DNA from 2 places in the Modestobacter lacusdianchii genome. Region 1 is predicted to be linked to the other one. Evidence: riboswitches for the same ligand, from Rfam matches in the RefSeq annotation. Region 1 holds a riboswitch; the other holds the start of a gene.
What was found. Region 1 has a riboswitch for thiamine pyrophosphate ahead of ACJTNH_RS05070 (ECF transporter S component). Riboswitches for the same ligand answer to the same signal wherever they lie in the genome.

Region 1 (4,671 bases):
CGCGGGGCCCGGGTGGCGATCAGCGCCCGCAACACCGAGCAGCTCGCCGAGGTCGCCGGAGGCCGGATGGTCGTCGTCCCGGTCGACGTCACCGACCGGGCGGCCACCGTGGCGGCCGGCGAGCGGGTGCGACAGGCGCTGGGCGGGCTGGACGTCGCGGTGCTGAACGCCGGCACCTGGTCGTCGTTCCACGTGGAACCGTGGGACTCGCAGCTGTTCGCCGACCACCTGCAGGTCAACGTGATGGGCGCGGTGCACACCATGGAGGCCGTCGTCCCGCAGATGCTGGCCGCGGGGCGGGGCCGGGTCGTCGGGGTGGCCTCGGTCGCCGGGTACCGCGGCCTGCCTGGTTCGGAGGCCTACAACGCGGGCAAGGCGGCGCTGATCAGCCTGCTGGAGAGCCTGCGCGGGTCACTGGCCCCGCGGGGCGTCGTCGTCCAGACCGTCAACCCGGGGTTCGTGACCACCCGGATGACCGACCGCAACCGGTTCCCGATGCCGTTCAAGGTCGAAGCCGACGTCGCCGCGCGCACCATCGCCGACGGCATCGCCAGGGACAAGGCCGAGGTCGTCTTCCCGGTGCCGATGATGGTCGCGATGAAGCTGGCCCGGCTGCTCCCGGTGCGGGTGTGGACCCGGCTCACCGCCGAGCTCGCCCGCCGCGGCGTGACCAAGAGGCCCGACGACGAGCCACCGCCGTCCGTCCAGCATTGATCAGGTGACCCGGTGTCAGGGGGTCGTTGCATCACCCCAGCTGAGGGGTGGCATGGGTGGCTGTGACACGGGCGAATGAGCGGGTGTTCTGGGCGGGGATCGCGCAGGGGCTGCCGACGGCGGCAGCCGCTGCGCGGGCCTGGGTCAGTGGGCAGCGCGGTCGGCGGTGGTTCCGGGAAGCTGGTGGCGTGCCACCGCTGGATGTCCATGAGCCCTCGGGCCGGTTCCTGTCCCTGAGCGAGCGGGAGGAGATCGCCGTCGGGCTGGCCGCTGGCCAGTCCGCGCGCCAAATCGCCGCCCGGCTGGGGCGAGCCTCGACCACGGTCAGCCGCGAGCTGGCGCTGTGGGAGCAAGCCCACCCGGGGCGGCCCTACCGGGCGGTGCCGGCCCAGACCGACGCCGAGGCCCGCGGAGCCCGACCCAAGCCCTTCAAGCTGGCCCACGAGCCGCTGCGGGAGCGGGTGCAGGCCGATCTGGAACGCAGGTACTCACCGCGGCAGATCGCGATGCGCCTGGCCATCGAGTTCCCCGACGAACCGGCGATGCGCCCCTCGCACGAGGCCATCTACCAGGCCCTCTACATCCAGGGCCGGGGGCTGCTGCGCCGGGAGCTTGCTACCTGCCTGCGTACCGGGCGGGCGATCCGCCGGCCCCGACACCGCGTGGATGGACGCTCCGATCCAGACCGCCGCATCCCGGGGAAGATCATGATCAGTGAGCGGCCCGCCGAGGTCGACGACCGAGCAGTGCCCGGGCACTGGGAAGGCGACCTGATCGCCGGAGCGGCCAACAAGTCCTACATCGGCACCTTGGTCGAGCGCACCACCCGCTTCTGCCTGCTGCTGCACCTACCCGGCCGCAAGGTCGACCCACTGGCCCTGCAAGAAGCCATCGTGACCGCCATCGGGCAGCTCCCCAAGCACCTGCGCCTGTCCCTGACCTGGGACCAGGGCCTGGAGATGCGCCGGCACGCCGAGATCACCCTCGCCGCCGACCTGCCCATCTACTTCTGCGACCCGCACTCACCCTGGCAACGCGGCAGCAACGAGAACACCAACGGACTGCTCCGCCAGTACTTCCCCAAAGGCACCGACCTCTCGGTGCACACCCCCACCGACCTGGCGGTGGTCGCCGCCGAACTCAACGGACGACCCCGCCAGACCCTCGGCTGGAGAACCCCCGCCGAAGCACTCAACGACCTACTCTCACCACCTCAACCAACCGGTGATGCAACGACCACCTGAACCCACCTGACCTGATCAATGACTGTCCCCCTGCACCAACGCTGGTGCAGGGGGACAGTTGGTGATCAGGGGACCTGATCAGTGCTGGGGGCCCGACGTCAGTCGCGGGGGCCGCCGGCGACGTAGATGACCTGGCCGGAGACGAAGCCGGCGCCCTCGCTGCACAGGAACGACGCGGTGTGCGCGATGTCCTCGGGCTGGCCGACCCGGGCGACCGGGATCTGCTTGGCGGCCATCTCCTTGAACTGCTCGAACGGCACGCCCACCCGCTCGGCGGTCTGCGCGGTCATCTCGGTCTCGATGAAGCCGGGGGCGATCGCGTTGGCGGTCACGTTGTACCGGCCCAGCTCGATGGCGAGGGTCTTGGTGAAGCCCTGCATGCCGGCCTTGGCCGCGGAGTAGTTGACCTGGCCGCGGTTGCCCAGCGCCGAGACGCTGGAGAGGTTCACGATCCGGCCGAACTCGGCCTCGACCATGTGCTTCTGCGCGGCCTTGCTCATCAGGAACGCACCCCGCAGGTGCACGCCCATGACGGCGTCCCAGTCGTCGACGCTCATCTTGAACAGCAGGTTGTCCCGGGTGATGCCGGCGTTGTTGACCAGCACCGTCGGGGCGCCCAGCTCGGCGGCGACCCGCTCGACCGCGGCGTTCACCGACGCCTCGTCGGCGACGTTGGCACCGACGGCGAGCGCCTCGCCACCGGCCTTCTGGATCTCCTCGACCGTGCCCGCGCAGGCGCCCTCGTCCAGGTCCAGGACGGCGACGGCCATCCCGTCCTGGGCGAACCGCCGTGCGATGGCCGCGCCGATCCCGCGCGCCGCTCCCGTGATGATCGCCGTCCGCTGCTGTGCCACTGCGTCTCCTCGTCGAGTCGTCAGCGGGCCACCGGCCCGCCGTGCTGCCGTCCTGCCTATCACCAGCCCACCGTGGCCGCGCACCCGACCGGGCTAGGCTTGCCCGCACACACACGACAGGGGAGCGCCTCGGCGCTGAGAGTGCGGGCAACCGCAGACCCTCGAACCTGATCCGGGTCATGCCGGCGCAGGGAGTCTGGAGGAGCACCATGGCCGAACAGGCCGTCCGTCCGTCCGATGCTGCCCAGGGTGAGCCGCGCCGCGGCTGGCGCACCGTCGACATCGTCGTCACCGCCGTGCTGGGCGTCGCGTTCGGCGTCGTCTTCTGGGCCTGGGGCCTGCTGTGGGCCGCCACCGGCCCGGCCTTCGGCGCCTTCCCGCCGGGTCAGGCCTTCATGTACGGCGTCTGGCTGCTGCCCGCCGTCCTCGCCCCGCTGGTCGTGCGCAAGCCCGGTGCCGCGCTGTTCGCCGAGCTGATCGCCGGCATCGTCTCCGCGCTGCTGGGATCGGCCTGGGGCTCGCTGGTGATCGTCTACGGCCTGCTGCAGGGCCTGGCCGGTGAGCTGGGCTTCGCCGCCTTCGGCTGGCGCCGGTACAGCTGGCCGCAGGCGCTGCTGGCCGCCGCGCTCGCCGGGGCCACCGCAGCGGGGCTGGACCTCTACAACTACTACCCGGACTGGACGCCGGGCTGGATGACCACCTACACCGCGCTCATCGTGGTGAGCACCGTGGTCATCGCCGGGCTCGGCGGCATGGCGCTCACCCGGGCGCTGGCCGCCAGCGGCGCGCTGTCGTCGTTCGCCTCCGGCCGGACCCGGGTCTGATGAAGGACCCCGTCCCTCCCCACGACGCGCTCCGCGCGCCGCGGGTCCCTGGGACGGGGCCGAACGAGCACGGCGGGGTCGGGCCGGCCGCCGTCCGGATCGACGGGTTCGGCTTCCGGCACGCCAGCCGGCGCGCCTGGGCGGTGCGGGACGTCGACCTGCGGGTGGAGCCCGGGCAGCGGGTGCTGCTGACCGGCGCGTCCGGGGCGGGCAAGTCGACGCTGCTGCGCGCACTCGGCGGGCTGCTGGACCCGGAGTCCGGCGACGTCGCCGGTGAGCTGACCGTGGACGGCGCCGTGCCCGACCGGCGGCGCCGGCCGGTCGGGGTGGTGTTCCAGGACCCGGACTCCCAGCTGGTGATGACCCGCGCCGGGGACGACGTGGCCTTCGGCCTGGAGAACACCGGGACGCCGCCGCCGCTGATCTGGCCCGCGGTCGACACCGCCCTGGACGCCGTCGGCTTCGGCCTCGGCCGCGAACAGGCCACCGCGGCGCTGTCCGGCGGGCAGAAGCAGCGGCTGGTGCTGGCCGGCGCGCTGGCGCCCCGGCCGGGTCTGCTGCTGCTCGACGAGCCGACCGCGCAGCTCGACCCGGACGGCGCGGCGCTGGTGCGGGCGGCCGTGACCCGGGCGGTGGCCGACCGGTCGGCGACGCTGGTGGTGGTCGACCACGACGTCGAGGCGTGGCTGCCGCTGGTCGACCGGGTGGTGGAGCTGCTGCCCGGCTGTGGCGCGGTGGAGCACCCGCCCGGTTGGCGACCGGCGCCGCTGCAGCTGCCGGCGCGGCAGGTGCACTCCCCCGGCGAGCTGCTGCTGGCCACCGAGGCGGCGGGCTTCACGCACCGGGGCAGCACGCGACCCGCGCTGGCGGCGACCGACGTCGTCCTGCCGGCCGGCCGCACGCTGGCGGTGACCGGACCGAACGGCACCGGCAAGTCGACGCTGGCGCTGCTGCTGGCCGGGCTGCGGGCGCCCAGCACCGGCCGGGTCGTCGCCTCCCCCGCGCTGACCGCCGGGCTGCGCCGTCCGGTCCTGC
Region 2 (4,671 bases), on a different contig from region 1:
TCCCAGGGCTTGAGCAGATAGTGGTCGAGGTCGACGTCGTTGATCGCCCGGATGGCGGCGTCGGTGTCGGCGTAGGCGGTGAGCAGCACCCGCTTGGCGGTGGGTGCCAGGTCCATCGCCTGCTCCAGGAACTCCACCCCGGTCATGCCGGGCATCCGGTGGTCGGCCAGCAGCAGGGCGGTGGTCTCGCCGCGCGCGGTCAGCTCGCGCAGCACCGCCAGCGCGTCGGGGCCGCTCTCCGCCCGGACGATCCGGAACGCCTCGCCGTAGCGGCGGCGGAGGTCGCGGGCGACGGCGCGGCTGACGGCGCGGTCGTCGTCGACGGTGAGCAGGACGGGTCGGGCAGGCACAGCACCTCCGGTCAGCGCCGCCGCGGGGTGGTCCGCCCGGGTGAGCGGGCCCCCGGTGGCCCGCTCATCCAACTCCGGATGTGTGAACAGCGGAAGTCCCGCCGACCGGTCAGACCGGGCGGACCTGTCGCGGCATGGCCAGCGCGGCGAGCAACCCGAGCCCGAGGACGGCGGCGCTGACCGCGAACGCCACCTGGAAGGAGAAGGCGTCGGTGAGCCAGCCGGCGACCAGCGGCCCGACGACCGCACCCAGGTCGGCGACCATCTGGAACACCGCGACCATCCGGCCGCCACGGCGCGGGCTCACGTCGCCGACCAGCGCGGCGGGCACGCTGGCCAGCAGCGAGGCGCCCAGCCCGAAGGTGGCCATCGCGATCAGGAACGCCGCGGTGGACGGCGGCAGCACGAGCACCGCGATCGACGCGGTGGCCAGACCTGTGCCGAGCACCAGCGACGGGCGCCGTCCCCAGGTGTCCGACAGCCGGCCGGCCCGCAGCAGGCCCAGCGCCTGGGCCACCGACCCGGCCAGCAGCCCGGCGCCGGCCCAGGCCACGGTCTTGCCCAGCTCCTCGGTGACGTACAGCGGCACGAGCGAGTTGCGCACGCCGAACAGCACCCACCCGACGCCGAGGTTGGCGACCAGGGCCGCCAGGTAGGCCCGGGAGCGCAGCGCCTGGCGCAGCCCGCCGGCCTCGGTGCCGGGCGGCGGGACGGCGGCGGTGGAGGGCTCCGGCCCGCCGCCCTGGTCGACGCCCGGTGCGGTGGCGGCCGGGGTGGGCGGGAGCGCGGCCGGCCGGAGCAGCACCAGCGCGACCGCGCCGGCCACCAGCAGGAACCCGGCGTAGACGAAGAACGGCACCCGCGGGGAGATCTCGGCCAGGAAGCCACCGGCGGCGGGCCCGGCGATGCCACCGAGGATGAAGCCGCCCTGGTAGGTGGCGGCTGCCCGGCCCCGCTGGTGGGCGGGAGCGGTGCGCAGCAGCAGCGACAGCGCGGCGACGGTGAACATAGCGCTGCCGATGCCACCGGCGGCGCGCAGCGTGACGAAGAGCGGGAAGTTGCCGGCCAGCCCGGCCAGTCCGGTGGTCACCGCGACGATCGCCAGCCCGGCGGCGAGCACCGCCCGCTCGCCGATCCGCTCCACCAGCGACCCACCGCCGAAGGCCGAGACGAACCGGAAGAAGGCGAAGGCGCTGACCGCGAAGCCGACGGCGGTGGTGCCCACGCCGTAGTCGCGGACGAACAGCGGGATGGCCGGGGCGACGACGCCGAAGCCGAGCGCGACCACGAAGGCGACGATGGCGAGGACGCCGACCTCGCGGGGGAGGGGGGCGTCCTTGCCGCGTCGTCGCACGAGCGCCGATCCTCACACGGGCGCCCGGCCGGGCTCAGGCCTGGGGGTGCAGCACCAGCCGGCCGGTCACCTCGCCGGCCCGCAGCCGGTCCAGGGCCTCGTTGACCTGGGTCAGCGGCAGGGTGGCGGCCACCGGCGGGGTCAGCTGACCGGCTGCCGCCAGGCCCACCGCCTGCTCCAGCTCGGCCAGCGTGTTGCCCACGCTGGCCAGCACCCGCTGCTCGGCGACCACCAGCGCCAGCGGGCTGACGGTGAGCTGGTCGGCGCTGTAGCCGACCAGCACCAGCCGGCCGCGCCGGCCCAGCACGCCGGTGGCCAGCTCGAGGGTGGCGGTCACCCCGGCCAGTTCGACCACCACGTCAGCGCCCTGCCCGCCCGACAGCCGGGCGACCGCGTCGGCGGCCTCGCCCGGTGGCACCGCGGCAGTGGCCCCGCAGCGACGGGCAGCATCCCGCCGGGCGGCGTCCCGGCTGACCGCGATCACGGTGGCACCACGCCGCCGGGCCTCCTGCACGGCGGCCAGCCCGACACCGCCGCTGCCCAGCACCAGGACGACCTCGCCGGGCTCCACCGCCGCCTCGGCCAGCGCGTGCACCGCGGTGGTGCCGGCACAGCAGAGCGGGGCCGCAGCGTCGAAGGAGACCTCGTCCGGCAGCCGGACCAGGCAGTGGGCCGGGACGACCAGCTGCTCGGCGAAGGCGCCGTCCGCGGCGAAGGCCAGCACGCCCCGCGGGGTGAGGCAGAGGTTCTGCCGGCCGCGCAGGCACCAGCGGCAGGAGCCGCAGAACAGGTAGTAGTAGACGGCGACCCGATCGCCCTCGGCCCAGCCGGTGACCGCCGAGCCCACGGCCTCGACCACGCCGGCGGCCTCGTGGCCCAGCGTCATCGGGGTGCGGGACGGCGCGTAGAGCCCGTCGGTGAAGTGCAGTTCGGTGCCGCAGACACCGGCGGCGTGCACCCGCACCCGCACCTCGTCGGGCGCGGGGCTGGGGACGGGGACGTCGTCCAGGGCCAGCGGCCGGCCTGGGGCATGGAGACGTGCGGCGAGCATCGAGCAGCTCCCTCCGCCGGCATGAACCGGATCAGGTTGGACGGTCGGCGGTGGTCGTCCGCCTTCTCAGCCCGCGCCCGGGCTCCCGTGTGCGCCGATGAAGCTACCGGGCCTGCTCCACGGGCTCGACGCGGCGCAGGAACGACCGGATCGCCAGGTGGTGGGAGAGCTGCTCGCGGTGCTCGTCGCAGGCGGTCCAGACCTTCTCCCGGTCCGGGGTGTGCAGCTTCGGGTTGTTCCACACCAACCGGGAGGTGGCCGGCGCCCGGCAGCCCTTGGCCGAGCAGATCAGCGCGTCGTCCGTCACGTGCTCGAGTCTGGCCCCCGACGTCCGGGTGACCGGGAGGCCGGTGTCGGGACCGGCCCGGAAGTCCGCCGATCCGCGTGACGACACCGGGACGGCTGGGTACGGCCGGGTCATGACCGACACCAAGCCCCTCGCACTCGTCACCGGCGCCTCCAGCGGGATCGGGTTCGAGCTCGCCAAGCAGTTCGCCCAGCACGGCTTCGACCTGGTGATCGACGCCGAGGACCCGACCATCGACACCGCCGCGGCGCGGCTGCGGGCCGAGGGCACCGAGGTGATCGCCGTCCAGGCCGACCTCCGCACGCCCCAGGGCATCGAGCAGCTGTGGACCCGGGTGCAGGGGCTCGGCCGGCCGCTGAACGCCGCGGCGCTCAACGCCGGCGTGGGCCGCGGCGGCGCCTTCGTCGACACCGACTGGGCCGACGACCTGGAGATCATGCAGCTCAACGTGGTCTCCACCGCCGCGTTGCTCAAGCTCTGCCTCGTGGAGATGACCGGCCGCAACGAGGGCCGGGTGCTGGTGACCTCCTCGATCGCCTCGACGATGCCCGGCGCCTACCAGCCCGTCTACAACGCGTCCAAGTCCTTCGTGCAGTCGCTGACCGAGGCGGTGCAGCAGGAGCTCAAGGACTCCGCGGTCACCGTCACCTCGCTGATGCCCGGCCCGACCGACACCGACTTCTTCAACCGGGCCGACCTCGACGACACCGCCATGGGCAAGGGCCCCAAGGACGACCCGGCACAGGTCGCCGCCCAGGGCTTCGAGGCGATGATGAGCGGGGAGGAGAAGCTCACCGCCGGTTCGCTGATGACCAAGGTGCAGGGCGCGGCGAACAAGGTGCTGCCCGACGCGTTCAAGAGCTCCGCGCACGAGGCGATGGCCAAGCCCCGCGACTGACCTCCCGCCTGCGACGACGCCCCTCCCCGGTCCGCCGGGCGAGGGGCGTCGGCGTTCCTGCCGAACGCCGTGCCGGGCCGGGGGAGGGCTGGCAGAGTGGGCGCATGGACGACGTCGTCATCTGCTCCCCGGTCCGCACCCCCGTCGGCCGCTTCGGCGGGGTCTTCGCCGGGCTCTCCGCCAACGAGCTGGCCGCCTCCGCGCTGCGCAGCCTGGCCGAGCGCGCCGGCCTCGGTGAGGGCGAGGTCGACGACGTCATCCTCGGCAACTGCAGCCCGAGCGGGGAGAACCCGGCGATCGGGCGGATCGCCGCGCTGGACGCCGGGCTGGGCGTGCGGGTGCCCGGGCTGCAGATCGACCGGCGCTGCGGCTCCGGCCTGCAGGCCGTCATCTACGCCGCGATGCAGGTCGCGGCGGGTTCGGGCACGGTCGTGGTCGCCGGTGGCGTGGAGTCGATGAGCAACGTCGAGCACTACGCGCTGGGGCTGCGCACCGGCGCCAAGGGCGACGGCGTGATGCTGCACGACCGGCTGGCCCGCGCCCGCGAGACCGCCGGCGGCATCCACCACCCGGTGCCCGGCGGCATGCTCGAGACGGCGGAGAACGTGCGCCGCGAGCACGGCATCGACCGGCTCGAGCAGGACGCCTGGGCACTCCGCTCCCAGCAGGCCGCCGGGGCGGCGATCCGGGAGGGGCGGTTCGCCGACGAGA

Region 2: another riboswitch for thiamine pyrophosphate. It lies ahead of ACJTNH_RS18670 (alcohol dehydrogenase catalytic domain-containing protein); the one in region 1 lies ahead of ACJTNH_RS05070 (ECF transporter S component).

The regions. Positions count from the first base shown of each region.
Region 1 covers NZ_JBJJTJ010000005.1:73,666-78,336, forward strand. The annotation lists gene ACJTNH_RS05055 (SDR family NAD(P)-dependent oxidoreductase) at 1-714, shown strand, start outside; gene ACJTNH_RS05060 (IS30 family transposase) at 762-1,958, shown strand; gene fabG (3-oxoacyl-ACP reductase FabG) at 2,057-2,812, opposite strand; TPP riboswitch at 2,921-3,023, shown strand; gene ACJTNH_RS05070 (ECF transporter S component) at 3,022-3,636, shown strand; gene ACJTNH_RS05075 (ABC transporter ATP-binding protein) at 3,636-4,671, shown strand, end outside.
Region 2 covers NZ_JBJJTJ010000036.1:15,642-20,312, reverse strand. The annotation lists gene ACJTNH_RS18680 (response regulator) at 1-350, opposite strand, end outside; gene ACJTNH_RS18675 (MFS transporter) at 460-1,704, opposite strand; gene ACJTNH_RS18670 (alcohol dehydrogenase catalytic domain-containing protein) at 1,739-2,755, opposite strand; TPP riboswitch at 2,746-2,854, opposite strand; gene ACJTNH_RS18665 (hypothetical protein) at 2,859-3,062, opposite strand; gene ACJTNH_RS18660 (SDR family NAD(P)-dependent oxidoreductase) at 3,175-3,960, shown strand; gene ACJTNH_RS18655 (acetyl-CoA C-acetyltransferase) at 4,065-4,671, shown strand, end outside.